DNA from 2 places in the Photobacterium sagamiensis genome. Region 1 is predicted to be linked to the other one. Evidence: predicted binding sites of a transcription regulator. Region 1 holds the regulator's gene; the other holds the start of a gene.
The links. The regulator PurR, encoded in region 1, represses purine synthesis genes. The targets are predictions, from matches to a motif close to TNANGNAAACGTTTNCNTNA.

Region 1 (10,780 bases):
GCTGACCACATTGCTGTTGAGCTGGATTTCATGGGCAACCTGATTATCCTGGCTAACCATCAAAAAGACGAAGAAAAGCGAGAAGAAGTGATGCAGGCGCAGTTGTCATTCGTGAACAACATGCTATTGAACTGGCTGCCAATCTTTGCCCAAGCATGTAAATCACGCGATAACTTTGGCTTCTATACCGCAGCTGTTGATCTGCTTGTTGCATTTTGTAAATTAGACTCGGCATTCCTTGCCGGAGAAGAATAATAATCTAATCGGTCATCATAAATACTGAACCACACTATCTCTAGTTGCCGGCATTAAATGCCGGCTTTTTTTCTTCATACCAATTCCATTAATTATCTATCCCCACTCCCTGCTTGTTATATCGGTTCAGCAAACGAACAGCTTTCATGACAATACCCTGACATTACCTGCTCGTGACTTTTATAGATTTAAACAACACTGATAACAAAGAGATATCTGCGATGCATAAACTCAATACGCTAGTAAAGCCCTCTCCATCGATGAAGAGCTGGTTTGTTAAAATGTCTTTGCCTCTGGTATTTTTATCTATGATATTGCTGGCTCCTCAAGTTAATGCCAGTGGCATAGCCGCTGATTCAATAGTTGCACAACGAGATACAGTAAACCGCATTAATTCAATCCAGCGGGATCTCACCAGCATCAGGCAGCAAACCCTGCAAGCTAACCCAGACTTGGCAGAACAATCTAAGCAGTTAGAGAGCAAGTTTCAGCAAAAAGCAGATGAAATCGGCTATGCGCCTGAAGAGTTCATAGCTAAAGCACAAGAGATCCAAGAGCAAGTTCAGGATACTTCCCTTAGCGAAGAAAAGCGCAGTGAGCTAATTAAAGAGTTTACAGCGGCCAAACAAACAATGGCGGAACAACGCCAGGCTATCATGGCCGACAAAGACCTAATGGGTATGCAGGAAAAGCTCCAGCAAGATACCTTCGCGGCAATGAAAGCCCAGGATCCCAAAACAGAGCAATTGGTTGATGAACTAAATAATTTAATCGAGACTATTCAGTAATAGCAAAGATTGGTTAAAGTGACTCACCGCGGCAAGTGTGCCGCGGTGAAGTTGGATTAGCAATCATCTTCATAATCGCTCAGATTAATTCCCATCTCCTTGGCCACATCGGCCCAGTAGGGCTCGGCTTCGCAAACACAACAATCACACCAGGGGGCAATCCCTTCATGCATACTTAACCGTTTGTTTCGTCTCGCAGTTCGGGAAATCTGATGCCCCTGCTCTTTGGTGGGGCCAGTTAGCGCTGTTACCATCGCTATTACTCCAAGCAGCCTGCTCAATATTAATTTTAATCTAAATTTGCTGACATGGACTTCGAGCTGCTCATTGGTAATTAAAGCTCAATAGCTTTATTCTGGCTAAGTAACTTCATCCCTTGGATATGTTTTACAAACCATTTCACAATTGCCAGAGCAGCAATGATAAGGCCAACAACCGGAATGACGTGAAGAGCCTTATCCAGAAAATCGCTGTGTACCCAATACTCAGCGCCAGCAACCATTCCTGTAGTAGTCGCTGCAGTTACACCCAGCACCACAAAGAAAGTAAAGAACAAGAAGAAGGTGCGAATAATGGTGTAGTAATGACTGTAAGTCAGTTCATCAGTGCCTTTATTCAACTGGTAAGCGGAATATATAACCGCAACAATGCCTGAAATCATTAAAGTTAAAGGCGTAAGAAAGCTCGCAATGTAAGCAAAGCGAACACCACTTTTATTATCACCGGACATAAATTTGACCCAATATCATCGTCGTTAATATGACAATTATCACACGAATTTCCGACACATCAAGCGAGCCCAAGTGTTACGATGATCCTGATCAAGCGTTTCCGCCAGAGTCCGCAATAACGACCTAAACAAACAAGGGACCAACCAACTATGTCGTCGTTACTGACCTGAAAAGCCTAGCCAAAATCTCTCATTAAAGACTTTAAAAAGCATTTATCCATGCATTATTATGAACCTAGTTTACTGAAGTTGCATAAAGATTGTTGATGTCTATCAAGTAATTTCCTCTTGGTATACAGAAACGTTGCACTGTGCGCTACACTCAGTAAAATGTGAACGCAAGCGATTACACAGTGAAACGCCTTTTGGGGCTAGCATTAATACCAAGCCGCTCGTTAGAGAAGCGGCTTTTTGACGTTTTATACTTTGTGAAATATCAATCGTACCAAATTGAATAAATAGGTAATTAACGGTTGCGTAGTTACTCAATTTGGTATCAGTTAAGAATTGGTCGGATCAGACCTCTGACCTACAATTATTAGAAGAATAAATATGGCAACGATTAAAGATGTTGCACGTATGGCTGGTGTGTCGACCACAACAGTTTCTCACGTGATCAACAAAACCCGCTTCGTGGCAGAAGCAACACAGAAAAAAGTACTGGCCGCCGTTGATGAACTCAACTACGCACCCAGTGCGGTAGCACGAAGCCTCAAATGTAATACGACTCGCACCATTGGTATGTTGGTAACCAAATCAACCAACCCGTTTTTTGCCGAAGTCATTCACGGTGTTGAAGAGTATTGTTACAAGGATGGCTACACCCTGATCCTTTGTAACACCGAAGGTAACTTATCTAAGCAACGTGATTACCTGCGCATGCTAGCTGAAAAGCGTGTTGATGGATTGCTTGTGATGTGCTCGGATATCGACCAAGAGCTACTTGACCTACTTGAACGTAAAAGTGATCTGCCAATGGTGATCATGGACTGGGGCCCGGAAAGCCCGCATACAGATAAGATCCAGGATAACGCTGAATTTGGTGGTTACATTGCTACCAAGCATTTTATTGAACACGGCCATGCTAAAATTGGCTGTCTGTCAGGTCATGTTGAGAAAGTCACCTGCCGTGAGCGTTTAAAAGGTTTCAAAAAAGCAATGGCAGAAGCCAATCTGGTCGTGAATGATGATTGGATTCTTGAAGGGGATTTTGAATGTGAGTCTGCTGTTGCAGCTGCTAACCAGTACATTGCAATGGACGAGCGCCCTACTGCCATCTTTTGTTTCAACGACATTATGGCAATGGCATTGATCAGTACTTTTGAGCAGGCAGGTATCCGCGTACCTGGCGATATTTCTATCATCGGTTACGACAACATTGAGCTAGCACCATACTTCTCACCACCGTTGACCACTATCCACCAGCCTAAACGTCGTTTAGGTAAGACGGCAGTCGAAATTCTGATGGAACGCGTGAAAGATAAGGATCATGCCCGACGTGTGTTTGAAATGGCACCTGAATTAGTGATTCGGAAATCTGTCAAAGACTTAAACTGATCCCACTGCGTACAACAAGAAGCCGACAAGTCATCACTTGTCGGCTTTTTTAGACACGAATATATCATCAGAAAAAATGCTCAATTCAATTTAACAGCGGCGTAAAACATATAAAAAAGCAAATAACTGGAAGCAGTATCACATTTCCAATAGCTTAGAGTAAGAACAAATACCTTATCTACGATAAACTTTATTAAGTCACGAACAAGGCAAACCACCCGAAAGAGTGGGACGCAAAGCTTCCGGCCTAAAAGAAAGTGGTTTTTTATAACTAACTTAACTTATGGTAGCGGGGTTACCGATGGATTTTTGCTCGGATACGGTCAAATTTTTACACACATTTGACAAAACTATTCGGCAACTTGCTAATCTGATTTCCTCGCTCCGATGTTAGGTGACTCAAAGTATTTTTCACCGAGAAGAAGCATGGATAAACCAGTACTAAAAGACACATTAAAATTATTTGACTGTTTAGAGTGCATTAAGTCACGCTCGATGTTTGGCGGTTTTGGTATTTTCGCCGGTGAAACTATGTTCGCTCTCGTAGTGAACGATAAACTACACTTGCGTGCAAATGCCGATAATGAACAAGAATTTAAGCAAGCCGGCCTTGAACCATACGTGTACAAGAAGCGCGGATTTCCGGTTGTCACCAAGCATTATGCTATTCCTGACCAATGGTGGAATGACCCAAGTAAAATTCTCTGCCAGGCAAAACGCTCTCTAGCGGCAGCCCAACAAGATAAAAAGACCAAAAGCAACACCGGTCCTAATCGTATCAAAGACCTTCCGAACTTACGTTTAGCCAATGAACGAATGTTAAAGAAAGCAGGCATTGATACCATAGAACAACTTTTTGATCTTGGCGCACTTGATGCCTACAAAGCTTTACAGCAAACGCATCAAGAATCATTAAATGTCGAGTTGTTATGGGCATTGGAAGGTGCGATCAGTGGTAAACATTGGTCTGTTATCACTGAACAGCGACGTACCGAGTTGTTGTCTGCGTTACCATAATCAATTGATCAACCATGAAAGAGGCGCATCACGCCTCTTTTTTTACCTCACAGATCTCTCTGTCTCTGCTTCTCCAGCAGACTATGCATAAAAGCTCGTATTACCTTATGTCAGGCTATGTCAAATATTGAACCCTCTCACAAAGCTGCTCATAAATGCATCAATAAGCTTTCAATTAATATGAAGGTTTGTAAAATCATGCGAGCATTATTTACTGAGAGGTTGCTATGTTCTGCTCCAAGCCTTTCCCGGGTCAAACAGATCACATATTTAGAGACAAATTTTATAAGTGGCCAAAGCTACTTCGCAGTTTGATCTTTATCAGTTTGCTACCACCGTTAATGGCGATGTTTTTTGTTTACAACCAGTTTGCACCGTTAGATCTGCTGTATGACACTCTTACCATCATTGGTGCATTTAACCTTTTAATGCTGTTTTGGGGCTTAATCCTTAAAATAAGAGCTAAAAAATATTGGTACCGTAATTACCATATTGGTAAAACCATGTTGTTAGCTTTACTTCCTGTGGTGGCCTGCGGTTATTTGCTAGCCACAGAACAACCTGATTCGCGGGTTGCACAGCAAGTTGAGATTCAAAGTGTTGAAATAACCATCAACTAATCGAATTAAAAGATATATTTCATAAATTCCTGAAATATTCATACCCTTAGCCCGGTCTTTGTTGCTGCGTTGGTATAGCATTGAGTTATGCCAGAACAACTACAGCAATAAGGATCCAAAGTGCGTATTTCAACCAAGCCTCGTTATTCCTTTTCTATTAAACCATTACTTTGGCTTCAAAAACGCCATTATGGGGAAGTCTTAAACCCCGCCCTGCTGTGGGGAAGACGTCCGGCACTGTTCTGGCTAGTTGCGGGTTTCTTTGGTTTTCTCGATCGTAAGTCATCACCTATCTCTCCCGTGATCCGCTCTTTAGTTGGTGTACGCGTATCACAGCTTAACGACTGTGCCTTCTGCGTTGATGCCAACGGCATGAAACTCGCCGAACGCTGCAACTCTGTCGAAAAAATTACAGCCCTTGCCCACTGGCAGCAAAGCGAATTATTCACAGAGCAAGAACAGATTGTTTTAACCTATGTGGAAGCGATGACGATCACAGGCCAGCGCGTTAGCGAAGAAATGATCGCCAATCTTAAAAAGTGGTTTGATGAAGATAGTATTGTTGAGCTGACGGCGTTAGCGGCATTCCAGAACTTATCCGCTAAATTTAATACGGCGCTTGATGTTCCTAGTCAAGAGCTATGTTCTTTACCTATACAAGTTGACGATGAGAAGGATTCATCAGCAGCTGAATCACAAACTAAATAGCAGAGGTGTCATCATGGATAGAAAAAAACTCCTGCTCCTCGTTACAATTATCACCCTGATTGGGCTCTGGTTCGCGTTTGATCTGGGGCAATACTTCACCCTGGAACAAGCTAAGGCTCAGCAACTAGCATTAAAAGACACCATTGCCGAACAACCTTTCTTGTCTAGTCTGGTGTACTTTGCCGTTTATGTGATTGTAACGGCTCTGTCATTGCCCGGTGCCGCCATCATGACGCTGTTAGGTGCTGCATTATTTGGTTTCTGGTGGAGCTTAGTACTGGTGTCTTTTGCCAGTTCTATTGGCGCAACGTTAGCATTTTTATTCAGCCGCTTTATTCTACGTGACTGGGTACAAGCTAAATTCGGTAATCGTATTGCTCCGATTAATGCCGGTATCGAAAAAGACGGGGCTTTCTACCTGTTCACCCTGCGTTTAATTCCCGTGTTCCCATTCTTTGTGGTAAACCTGTTAATGGGTTTAACCCCGCTGAATACCCGTATGTTCTACGTTGTGAGTCAGTTAGGTATGCTGGCAGGTACCGTGGTGTATCTCAACGCAGGTATGCAGTTAGGTGAAATTGAAACATTGAGCGGTATTATTTCAGCGCCTGTATTGGCCTCTCTTGCACTGCTGGGAATTTTCCCTCTCATTGCTAAGTTCATCATGAACATCATTACCCAACGTCGCGTATATGCTGACTGGCAGCGCCCTGATCAGTTTGATCAGAATATGGTGGTTATCGGTGCGGGTGCCGGCGGCTTAGTGAGCTCGTATATTGCCGCAGCCGTTAAAGCCGAAGTAACCCTTATCGAGAAACATCAAATGGGGGGGGACTGCCTCAATACCGGGTGTGTACCATCAAAAGCGATTATCCGCGCTGCACACTCCATGGCTGAAATTTCCCGTGCCCATGAATTTGGTATCACAACGGATAAGCCACAGGTCAATTTTGAACAGGTGATGGCACGTATTCATAACGTTATTGCTAAAATCGAACCCCACGACTCGGTCGAACGTTACTCCAAGCTAGGGGTTAACTGTGTCAAAGGCGAAGCACAAATCCTTTCCCCATGGGAAGTGGAAGTGAATGGCAAGCGCATCACCACCCGTAACATTGTTATCGCAACAGGTGCCCGTCCATTAGTCCCTAATATTCCAGGACTGCAAGATGTTAATTACTTAACGTCTGATACAATCTGGTCGCTTAAAGAGCAGCCAAAACGCTTGCTAGTACTTGGCGGGGGCCCGATTGGTTGTGAACTCGCGCAGAGCTTCAGTCGTTTAGGTAGCCGGGTAATCTTAGTCGAAATGGCGGAGCAACTACTCATTCGCGAAGATAACGACGCCTCACTTTTAGTCAAAGCAAGCATGATCAAAGATGGAGTTGACATCAGACTTGCCCATAAAGCGATACGCTTCGAGTCAGTTTCTGAAAAAGGTCTCACGCAAGACGATGACACACATGTTCAACGCGCTTATCTGGAAAACAACGGTGAACAAGTCATTATTGAATTTGATGCCGTTATGCTCGCCCTTGGTCGCGTGGCAAATGTTCAGGGTTTTGGTCTTGAACAGCTCGGTATTACGACAACAGAACGTGGCACCGTTGAGGTGAACGATTACCTGCAAACCAAATATCCTAATATTTTTGCCGTCGGTGATGTGTCGGGGCCTTTTCAGTTAACCCACGCAGCAGCACACCAAGCATGGTATGCCGCAGTCAACGGCCTGTTTGGCCAGTTTAAGAAATTTAAAGCCGATTATTCCGTATTGCCCGCGGCGACTTACACCTCACCCGAAGTTGCCAGAGTCGGTATTAACGAAAAAGAAGCGCAAAACAAAGGTATTAACTATCAAGTTGTTACTTATGGTATCGACGATCTTGACCGGGCGATCACAGACGGCGAAGATTACGGTTTTATCAAAGTGATCACCCCGAAAGGTAAAGATAAAATTCTCGGTGCAACAATTGTCGGCAATAATGCCGGTGAGCTACTCGCTGAATTTACCTTAGCCATGCGTCATGGGTTGGGGCTGAATAAAATACTGGGAACGGTTCATCCCTACCCGACCATGAGTGAAGCCAATAAGTATACGGCAGGTGTCTGGAAACAAGCGAATGCACCACAGGTGCTATTGGCTTGGGTGAAAAAGTATCACACCTGGATGCGGCACGAAAAAGCCTCGGACAAAAACCAGTCAGAAAATATAAAAGCACAAACAATCAACTTAGAAGAAACAGCAAATATAAAATCAGCGGCAGTATTAAACGAGAATAAGGACATTCAATGAAAAAACTAGTTATGGGGCTGGCACTATCGCTAGCCTCTTGTTTGGTAAATGCAGAACAAGCTTCAACTCAGCAGTCTGAGCAATGGCAGCTTATTGAAAGTAAAGCGAGCGGGCAAACGGTCTATTTTAATGCCTGGGGCGGCAGTCAGGAAATTAACGACTACCTGCGTTGGTCAGCGAAGCAACTTAAGCAGCGTTACAACGTCACACTTAAACATGTGAAAGTGGCTGATATCGCAGAAACCACCCAACGACTACTGGCTGAAAAGACGGCCGGTAAAAACAGCGACGGCAGTGTCGACCTGGTTTGGATCAATGGCGAGAACTTCCGTTCAATGAAACAAGGAGAGTTATTGTTCGGGCCTTTTGTCGAGCAACTTCCTAACTGGCAATATGTTGATCAGCGTCTGCCGGTTTTCGAAGATTTCACCGAACCAACGGAAGGATTAGAAGCCCCCTGGGGGGTCGGACAGCTCGTTTTCATTCATGATAAACAGACGCTGAATAACCCACCGCAAAGTTTTGCTGAGCTGCTAAGCCTGGCGAAAGCGTTCCCAGGTAAAGTCAGTTACCCTCAACCACCGGAGTTTCATGGCAGCAGTTTCTTAAAAGCAGCTTTAATTGAACAGACTGATGATAAGCCCGCGCTTTATCAACCAATTGCTCTGAGTAAAGATAAAGCACGCTTTGACCGGGTCACTGCACCATTGTGGCAGTACCTTGATCAGCTTCACCCGGTAGCCTGGCAACAAGGTCAGCGTTTTCCATCAGGTACAACCGAAACAATTCAGTTATTGGATGATCAGCAGCTACTATTAGCCATTACATTCAACCCGAATGCAGCTAATGCTGCGATTGAACACGGTACGCTAGCAGAAACAGCCCAGGCTTATGCTTTCAACCAAGGGGCACTATCAAACATTCATTTTCTAGCCGTTCCATGGAATGCATCAGCGAAAGAAGGTGCTCAGGTAGCCATTAACTTTTTGCTAAGCCCTGAAGCTCAAGCACGTAAAGCAAATACCAGCATCTGGGGCGATCCTTCGGTACTGAAAGAAGAGGCTCTAGATAGTGGCAGCCGGGGTTTTGCATTATTCAAACCCGTTGCCGAGCCTCACCCAAGCTGGCTGACAGCGATTGAACAAGAATGGCAGCGCCGGTACGGGCATTAATCCTAGAGACTAGAATCTAGAATCTAGTTTCTAGTTTCTAGTTTCTAGTTTCTAGTTTCTAGTTTCTAGTATACGAGTGTCGAGATCCTGGAAACTCGGCACTCTTTTTTCATAATTCATCAGGAATAACACTGATACGCATGCAGCTATTTTATTTGTACAACATTCAAGTCACTCACGCTTTGAGCCTGCCATGATCCGTTTGCTTTACCTGGCAACCATTGTGATATGTGCACTGCCCTTACTACCCGGCGTAATTGGCATTGCGATCCCGGCTTTTTCCTGGTTACCCGCACTTGGCTTAGATTCCCCGAATCTGTCTGCATTTACCTCGGCCTTTCAGTGGCCCGGCCTTATCCAGTCCATATTGCTGACACTGCTTTCTGGTGTCGGCAGCACCATGCTGGCAACCACATTTTGCTTTCTGATTTTACAGGCGAACTGGAACAGTTCGCGTTGGCAACGTATTGAGCATCTGATCGCCCCCATGTTGTCGCTGCCTCATGTGGCATTTGCCATTGGTTTTGCCTTCACGTTTTCCCCGACAGGATGGTTATTCCGCCTGGCTGAAACCGCTGGCATCGACACCTCGTCACTGTTCGCTCTCACCCAAGATCCTTATGGCATCGGGTTGATGCTGGCACTGGCAATTAAAGAAACCCCTTTTCTGTTATTAATGAGCGTTTCAGTACTCCATCAAATACGGATCAATCAATTACAGGCTGTTGCTTCCGGTCTAGGCTACAGCCACAGCGATAGCTGGCTAAAAGTCATTTTGCCGCAGTGGCTACCTAAAATGCGCATGCCCATCTATGCCGTATTAGCTTATGGCTTGTCCGTGGTAGATATCGCCATGATCTTAGGCCCGTCACGCCCGCCAACATTAGCGATATTAGTCTGGCAATGGTTTAATGAACCCGATCTTACCCAGATCCCCCGTGCAGCTGTCGGTGCCATCATATTACTTGTGCTTTCTTTCACTGTATTAGCATTGGCTCGTCTGATGGAATGGCTGCTTTTCGAGATTAAGCGACAATGGCAATATTCAGGTCCGTCATCCAAAAAGAAGAAATTATTTTTACCAGGTGTTCACTTGCACTGGCCCTTTACGATTGTGCCTGTCATCGTGGTTCCAGTGCTGATCATCTGGTCTTTTGCCCAACGATGGCGCTTTCCTGATCTGCTGCCCAGCCGCTATAGCACACGTTTCTGGCTACAAGAAAGCGAGTCTTTAATACAACTGGCATCTAATAGCATTTTGCTGGCACTCAGCAGTGCATTTATCGCATTAGTGCTGGCTATCGGCTGTCTGGAACACCGACAAAAATACCAGCGAGGAGTACCAACCTGGCTTATTGCCTTGCCTATGGTGATCCCCCAGCTTTCTATCTTATTTGGCATTCAGGTTTCCACTTACCTGTTTACCGGGCAGCACTTTTGGTTATGGGTGATATGGAGCCACGTTCTTTTCGTTTTTCCATACCTTTATCTGGCATTAGACGGGCCATGGCGATCTTATGATATTCGTCTGGACCAGTCAGCCCGCAGTTTAGGCTTAAGTGCGTGGTCTGCCTGGTGGCGAGTAAAACGTCCACTCATGATGCCTGCTATCTGGCTGGCTCTTGCCGTTGGGATGAGTG
Region 2 (7,160 bases), on a different contig from region 1:
TACGCCGCCATCAGTCATCTCAACGATCACTTCCTGAATCGGCTTATCAAAGTCTTTCGGATTGATGCAATCTGTTGCGCCCAGTTTTTTCGCCAGTTCGTATTTGCTTTCATTGATATCAACACCGATGATGCGGCTGGCACCTGCCATGGTTGCACCAATGATGGCAGACAGGCCGATACCACCTAAACCAAAGATAGCAACGGTATCGCCTTTTTGAACTTTGGCGGTTTTCAGTACTGCACCCATGCCCGTGGTTACCCCGCAGCCTAACAGGCAAACTTCTTCAAGAGGGGCTTCTTTGCTGACTTTCGCCAGTGAAATTTCAGGCAGTACCGTGTACTCAGAGAATGTCGAACAACCCATGTAATGGAAGATAGGCTGGCCATCTTTATAGAAGCGGGTAGTGCCATCTGGCATTAGACCTTTACCTTGAGTCTCACGAATTTTCTGACACAGGTTGGTTTTACCTGATTTACAGAATTTACACTCACCACATTCTGGCGTGTAAAGTGGGATAACGTGGTCGCCAACTTGTACGCTCGTCACGCCTTCGCCGATTTGCTCAACAATACCGCCACCTTCGTGACCTAAGATTGCAGGGAAGATCCCTTCAGGATCGTCGCCAGAAAGAGTGAAGGCATCAGTATGGCAAACACCTGTAGCGACAATACGTACTAATACTTCACCCGCTTTAGGTAGCATCACATCGACTTCTTCAACCGATAGTGGTTGATTCGGGCCCCAGGCGATGGCGGCTTTGGATTTAATAAATTGTTCAGACATTTTTGTTCTCTCTGTTCAGGCTCTGAGCCTTTGATTGTTATTCCTACCCATACACAGTAGGAGAGAATTCTGGTAACAACGAATAACTTTGCAGTGTTGCGTTGTGTGTTTCGATGGGAGCTATTGTATTTGTTTCCAATTAAATGATAATTAGGTTAAAACGTAAATTACTTTTACCAGTGTGTAATAAAGGCTGAATAACTCAGCAGGCAGGTCGTGCAATGTTTCTATGGGAAGGGGTAACCGAATTTGTGGCCGTGGCGGAGACCGATAGCTTTACGGCGGCATCGAAGCGGCTTGGTATTTCCACCGCACAAGTAAGCCGGCAAATCAGTGCGCTGGAGAACAGGCTAAGTACTAAGCTGTTTTACCGCACGACCCGCAAGGTGTCATTGACCGAAGAGGGAACGGTGTATTACCGCCACTGCCGTCAGATCATGGATGGACTGGAAGAGGCAGAGAGGGCTATCAGTAATCTGCGTGATACTCCGCAAGGAATCGTGAAGCTGACAGCCCCAGTGACGTATGGCGAAAAGTACATTATGCCGTTAGTGAGTAATTTTATGCTGAGTTATCCTGAGGTTGAGGTGGTCGTCGATCTCACCAACCGGCAAGTTGATTTGGTTGAAGGCGGGTTTGATCTAGCAATTCGTTTGGGTAAGTTATCCAGCTCTACCATGATGGCGAAACGTCTCACCAACCGGACTCAATTTGTCTGCGCCGCGCCTGAATATCTGGAAAAGTATGGCGTTCCTCACTCTTTATCCGAGCTTCGCCACCATAATTGTTTATTAGGTAATCACGATTACTGGCGTTTTCAGGAAGCGGGCAAAGAAAAGAGTGTGCGGGTTTGTGGAACGTTGATCTGTAATAGCGGCTATGGCTTACTCGATGCGGCGTTAAAAGGGATCGGGCTGGTGCAGCTACCTGATTACTATGTTGACCAGGAACTTAAAGCCGGCAACCTGGTATCGGTGCTGGATAATTATCAGGAGCCGAAAGAAGGGATATGGGCCCTCTACCCCCATAACCGCCACTTATCTCCTAAAGTGCGGATGCTGGTGGATTATCTGGCGGAACAATTGCCATAGAGGTTAACGTAATCGTCAGCGCGATAGTGATGCATGGGTTGGAGTGGAGGGTGGCTTGGCTTATAATCGGCCGCCCAGGTAAATGACCGTATTTGAGAAAGCTCGTGACAGATCAGAACACCGACGTAAACCAAGATGAACTGTATATGCGCCGTGCGATTGAGCTGGCGTCTCTGGCAGAAGCGGAAGGGGAAGTGCCGGTTGGCGCAGTGGTCGTGTATAACGGTCAGGTTGTTGGTGAAGGCTGGAACCGTTCGATTGGTCAGCATGATGCGACAGCGCATGCAGAAATAATGGCGTTGCGTCAGGCCGGGAAAGTGGTGCAGAACTACCGCTTGATTGATGCCACACTGTACGTGACGTTAGAGCCGTGCCCGATGTGTGCGGCGGCGATGGTGCACAGCCGGATAGGCAAAGTGGTATTTGGTGCCCATGATCTGAAAACCGGTGCCGCAGGCAGTCTGATGAACTTGCTGAGTTATGATCAGGTGAATCACCATGTCGGTTGCCAGTCGGGAATATTGGCCGAGGAATGCCGCGTACAACTACAGGCCTTTTTTAAGCGTCGCCGGGCTGAAAAAAAAGCGGAGAAAAAAGACAGGCAGCGCAAGCTAAGCTGTAGGATAGAAATAAAAAGCTCGGAAATACCTGTAAACAGGAAATGACCGAGCTCTATTCTTTAGTATCTGAAACCAGTAGTCTCTGAAAGCAGTTCTGTCAGTCAGCGGTATTAGCTGGCAATGTTAGCGGCAACAATATAAGTACGCTGGCGCCAGAGTGTTTTACGATGAGTATTGATACTTAAGCGTTTACGGCGGGTTGCTGCCGATGTGAGGCGTTGCCTTAAACGCTTAATTGCCGAATGTTGTTTCGAGAATCTCATTGTTTTCTCTTCCGAAAAGATGTGACAGCCAAACACTGATCACAGTAAGCATCATTGCTTGGATTGTGACTTAATTATATAAAATTGAGAATGATCCAGGTCTCATCTTGATCCTAATCTCTGTAAAATCAGCCCGTCTATTTGTGATCTCAAAAAAACACAGCCCTACATCAAGTAGGGCTGTGAGTATTAGCTTGAACCAATCGGGATAAGGCTACCGGCTGATTTCGTTCGTCGCTTCTGCGTTACTGTTCACAGTCTGATTACTGACCTGTTTGGCCGGTAAGATTGAGGTGATGGTTTTTAAACCATCAATCACCTGAATTTCTTCGCTCTGCGGCTCACGGTTATGCGCTTGTTCGTAACCAATAATGCTCTGGTAGTAACGGCGGATATTTTCTACATAGTTGAGCGCTTCATCCCCCCGGGCATAACCGTAGCGAGTCTGTTTGTAGTACTTCTGCTGACGTAACAATGGCAGACGTTGTTTAACATCACTCCAGGCATCAGGGTTTCCGCCTTGTTGTTTGGTTAATCGGCGAGCGTCCATCAGATGGCCGAAGCCGACGTTATACGATGCCAGGGCGAACCAGACTTTTTCGTGATCTTCGATACTGTCAGGAACACGGCTGATCATCTTGCGCAAGTAATCGCTACCGCCGCGGATACTTTGCTCAGGATCGAGCCGGTTTTTAACACCAACCGATTTTGCGGTGGGTAACGTCAGCATCATCATGCCCCTTACACCGGTTGGTGAAACCGCACGTGGGTTCCAGTGTGACTCCTGATATGACAATGCGGCGATCAGACGCCAGTCAAGTTCATTGGAATACTTCTTAAACAGAGACTCCCACTGAGGTAACTTGCTCTCGATCGCACGTAAAAATGCACGGGTATCAACATAATCAAACTTGTCGACGTGACCAAAGTACTTTTCTTCCAGCTGGGCTAATTCACCGCTCTGCTGCAATTCGCCGAAGAATTCAATTAACAGTGCATAAAGGCTGTCATCGGCTGTGCTATTGACAAACCAGCTGATCGCTTCATCTTCGGTCAGCTCCATCGCCAGCGCAATATCAGGGTGAATACGCTGGATCAGTGCGACATCAACTGAATCTGCAACGGTAAAATCCAGCTTACCCGCGGCAACCATGCGCAGCAGTTCTTCGCTGTCTATATCTTCGACCGATTCCCAGGTAAGTTTCGGATACACAGCTTTCAGCTCTAGCAAGCGTTTTTCATGGCTGGAGCCTTTGACGACGGTTAAGCTACCTTTATTCTTGGCAAGATCGGCCGGAGTACGAGGGCGCCATTGTCCTTTTTTATACACGACTAGCTGGCTGGCATAATAATAAGCCGGTGCCGGATGGAATGAGACTAAGCGATCAGGGATTATCGTCAATCCTGCGGCAATGATATCGACATCGCCACGTTGTAAAGCGGGAAACAGGCCTGACAGGGTAAACATTGGCTGCATTTCCAGTTTGACACCTAATTTACTGGCAAAACGCTGGGCGAGTTCATAATCGAGCCCCGTCGGGCCATCAGTGCCAATGTAATAAGACAGCTGGTTGTTCAGCGTACCAATCCGAAGAACGCCGCTTTCGCGGATCTGCTTAAGATCGCTTTGCGTGCTCTCCTGCCACTTACACCCGGAAAGTAGCATAAACGTCAGGAAGATAATAAAGAGGTATCGAACCTTCGTGATTAACAGATCATTGCTCAACAAAAAATGCTCATCGTTATAATTTGGTGTTCTTTATACCAAAGGTAGGCAATTGAGCAAAGTGACTCTGCCTTGTTCTCGGGAAGAATTACTCTTTTAGACATCTACAGTGGTAAAACGTTGTCTTTTTCCTCATATTTTGCCACGAGCGAAAAAAAACACGCAAACGGTTGCGTCAGGAGTTACGTCACAAAAAAAATTCCTTTATACTACGCTCCATCGTGAGTTACTCGCCTCGATTGATCGGGTCAATTCGGTGAAAAAGGTGGCATTGACGTAATTAGCCCAGTGACTGAACTGGGTGTTAGGCCAATATCACCTTCATTCAACTGCTAATCGAGAGACGTACGCACATGGAAATTTTGCGTGGTTCACCCGCACTGTCTGAGTTTCGCGTTAATAAGCTATTAGAGCGTTGCCGCGAGTTAGATCTGCCTGTGTCAGGCATTTACGCTGAGTTTATGCATTTTGCTGATGTATCGGCTCCCCTGAATGCTGATGAGCAAAGCAAGCTGGCAAGCCTGCTAACCTACGGTCCGACGATTGCTGAGCATGAGCCGACAGGCACAATGCTTCTGGTTATCCCTCGTCCGGGAACAATCTCTCCATGGTCTTCCAAATCGACGGATATCGCCCATAACTGTGCACTACATAACGTCAAGCGCTTAGAGCGTGGTACGGCTTATTATGTCGACACAACGGCTGATCTGACGGATGTACAACTGACTGAGCTCAAAGGTCTGATCCACGACCGTATGATGGAAGTTGTTTTCACTGATTTAAATGCCGCGACTGCACTCTTTACCCAAGCGGAGCCGGCACCGGTTCAGAGCGTTGATATTTTAGCTGACGGCCGAAAAGCGCTGGAAGAGGCGAACCTGAAGCTAGGCCTGGCACTGGCTGAAGATGAAATCGACTACTTAGTTGAAAACTTCACTAAGTTAGGACGCAACCCTAACGACATCGAACTGATGATGTTTGCGCAGGCAAACTCAGAGCACTGTCGTCATAAGATCTTTAACGCTGACTGGACTATCGACGGTGTCGATCAGGAAAAGTCATTGTTCAAAATGATCAAGAACACCTACGAAAAGAACCATGAGCACGTTCTGTCTGCGTACAAAGATAATGCCGCAGTCATGGAAGGCTCTGAAGTCGGCCGTTTCTTCCCCAACCCAGAGTCTCGCCAATATAACTACCATCAGGAAGCGGCACATATCCTGATGAAGGTAGAAACTCATAACCACCCAACTGCAATTTCTCCTTGGCCTGGTGCTTCTACCGGCTCTGGTGGTGAAATTCGTGATGAAGGCGCGACCGGTATCGGCGGTAAGCCAAAAGCAGGTCTGGTGGGCTTCACTGTGTCTAACTTGCGTGTTCCTGGGTTCGAACAGCCATGGGAAACCGACTTCGGTAAGCCGGGCCGTATTGTTAACGCATTAGATATCATGCTCGAAGGCCCGCTAGGTGGCGCTGCATTTAACAACGAATTCGGACGTCCTAACCTGTTAGGTTACTTCCGTACCTACGAAGAAAAAGTGACCTCACACAACGGTGAAGAAATCCGTGGTTACCACAAGCCAATCATGATTGCTGGTGGTATGGGTAACATTCGCGCAGAACACGTACAGAAAAAAGAAATCCCAGTCGGTGCGAAGCTTATCGTACTTGGTGGCCCTGCGATGAACATTGGTTTGGGCGGTGGCGCTGCTTCATCCATGGCATCGGGTCAGTCTGCGGAAGATTTAGATTTTGCGTCGGTACAGCGTGAAAATCCAGAGATGGAACGTCGTTGCCAGGAAGTGATCGACGGTTGCTGGCAGATGGGAGAAAACAACCCAATCGCCTTTATCCACGATGTGGGTGCGGGCGGTATTTCTAATGCATTACCTGAGCTTGTTGATGACGGCGAACGTGGCGGTAAATTCCAGCTGCGTGATGTACCTAATGATGAACCTGGCATGAGCCCGCTGGAGATCTGGTGTAACGAATCGCAAGAACGTTATGTTATGGCAGTTGCGCCAGAAAATATGGCGGCATTTGATGCAATCTGTAAGCGTGAGCGTGCGCCGTACGCAGTCGTGGGTGAAGCAACTGAAGAACGTCACCTAACGCTGGAAGACAGCCATTTTGACAACACGCCAATTGATATGCCGATGGACATCTTGTTGGGCAAAGCGCCGAAGATGCATCGCGATGTTAAGACGCAAAAAGCAGAAGGTCAGGCCATTGATCGCAGCGCGATCAAGTTAGAAGAAGCAACACACCGTGTACTTCGTCTGCCCGCGGTTGCTGAGAAAACCTTCCTGATCACCATTGGTGACCGTACGGTAACAGGTTTGGTTGCGCGTGATCAGATGGTGGGTCCATGGCAGGTTCCGGTTGCTAACTGTGCCGTAACAGCAGCGAGCTATGACACGTATCACGGTGAAGCGATGTCTATGGGTGAGCGTACACCTGTTGCATTGCTTGATTTCGGTGCGTCTGCACGTTTAGCCGTCGGTGAAGCCATCACCAACATCGCAAGTGCTGATATCGGCGACATGAAGCGTATCAATCTGTCAGCGAACTGGATGTCTCCTGCTGGCCACCCAGGCGAAGATGCGGGTCTGTACGAAGCCGTTAAAGCGGTTGGTGAAGAGCTGTGTCCGGCGCTTGGCCTGACCATTCCCGT

Region 2: the regulator PurR is predicted to act here: its motif matches at 4,645-4,664, upstream of purL (phosphoribosylformylglycinamidine synthase).

The regions. Positions count from the first base shown of each region.
Region 1 covers NZ_JAKJSP010000047.1:5,813-16,592, forward strand. The annotation lists gene torD (molecular chaperone TorD) at 1-255, shown strand, start outside; gene L4D76_RS20745 (hypothetical protein) at 477-1,043, shown strand; gene L4D76_RS20750 (hypothetical protein) at 1,100-1,297, opposite strand; gene L4D76_RS20755 (hypothetical protein) at 1,378-1,773, opposite strand; gene purR (HTH-type transcriptional repressor PurR) at 2,326-3,330, shown strand; cyclic di-GMP riboswitch class I at 3,529-3,633, shown strand; gene L4D76_RS20765 (TfoX/Sxy family DNA transformation protein) at 3,757-4,347, shown strand; gene L4D76_RS20770 (hypothetical protein) at 4,575-4,967, shown strand; gene L4D76_RS20775 (carboxymuconolactone decarboxylase family protein) at 5,088-5,675, shown strand; gene L4D76_RS20780 (dihydrolipoyl dehydrogenase family protein) at 5,689-7,968, shown strand; gene L4D76_RS20785 (ABC transporter substrate-binding protein) at 7,965-9,140, shown strand; gene L4D76_RS20790 (ABC transporter permease) at 9,334-10,780, shown strand, end outside.
Region 2 covers NZ_JAKJSP010000049.1:3,509-10,668, forward strand. The annotation lists gene L4D76_RS21215 (S-(hydroxymethyl)glutathione dehydrogenase/class III alcohol dehydrogenase) at 1-786, opposite strand, end outside; gene L4D76_RS21220 (LysR family transcriptional regulator) at 1,008-1,877, shown strand; gene tadA (tRNA adenosine(34) deaminase TadA) at 1,982-2,542, shown strand; gene L4D76_RS21230 (hypothetical protein) at 2,608-2,760, opposite strand; gene mltF (membrane-bound lytic murein transglycosylase MltF) at 2,975-4,489, opposite strand; gene purL (phosphoribosylformylglycinamidine synthase) at 4,840-7,160, shown strand, end outside.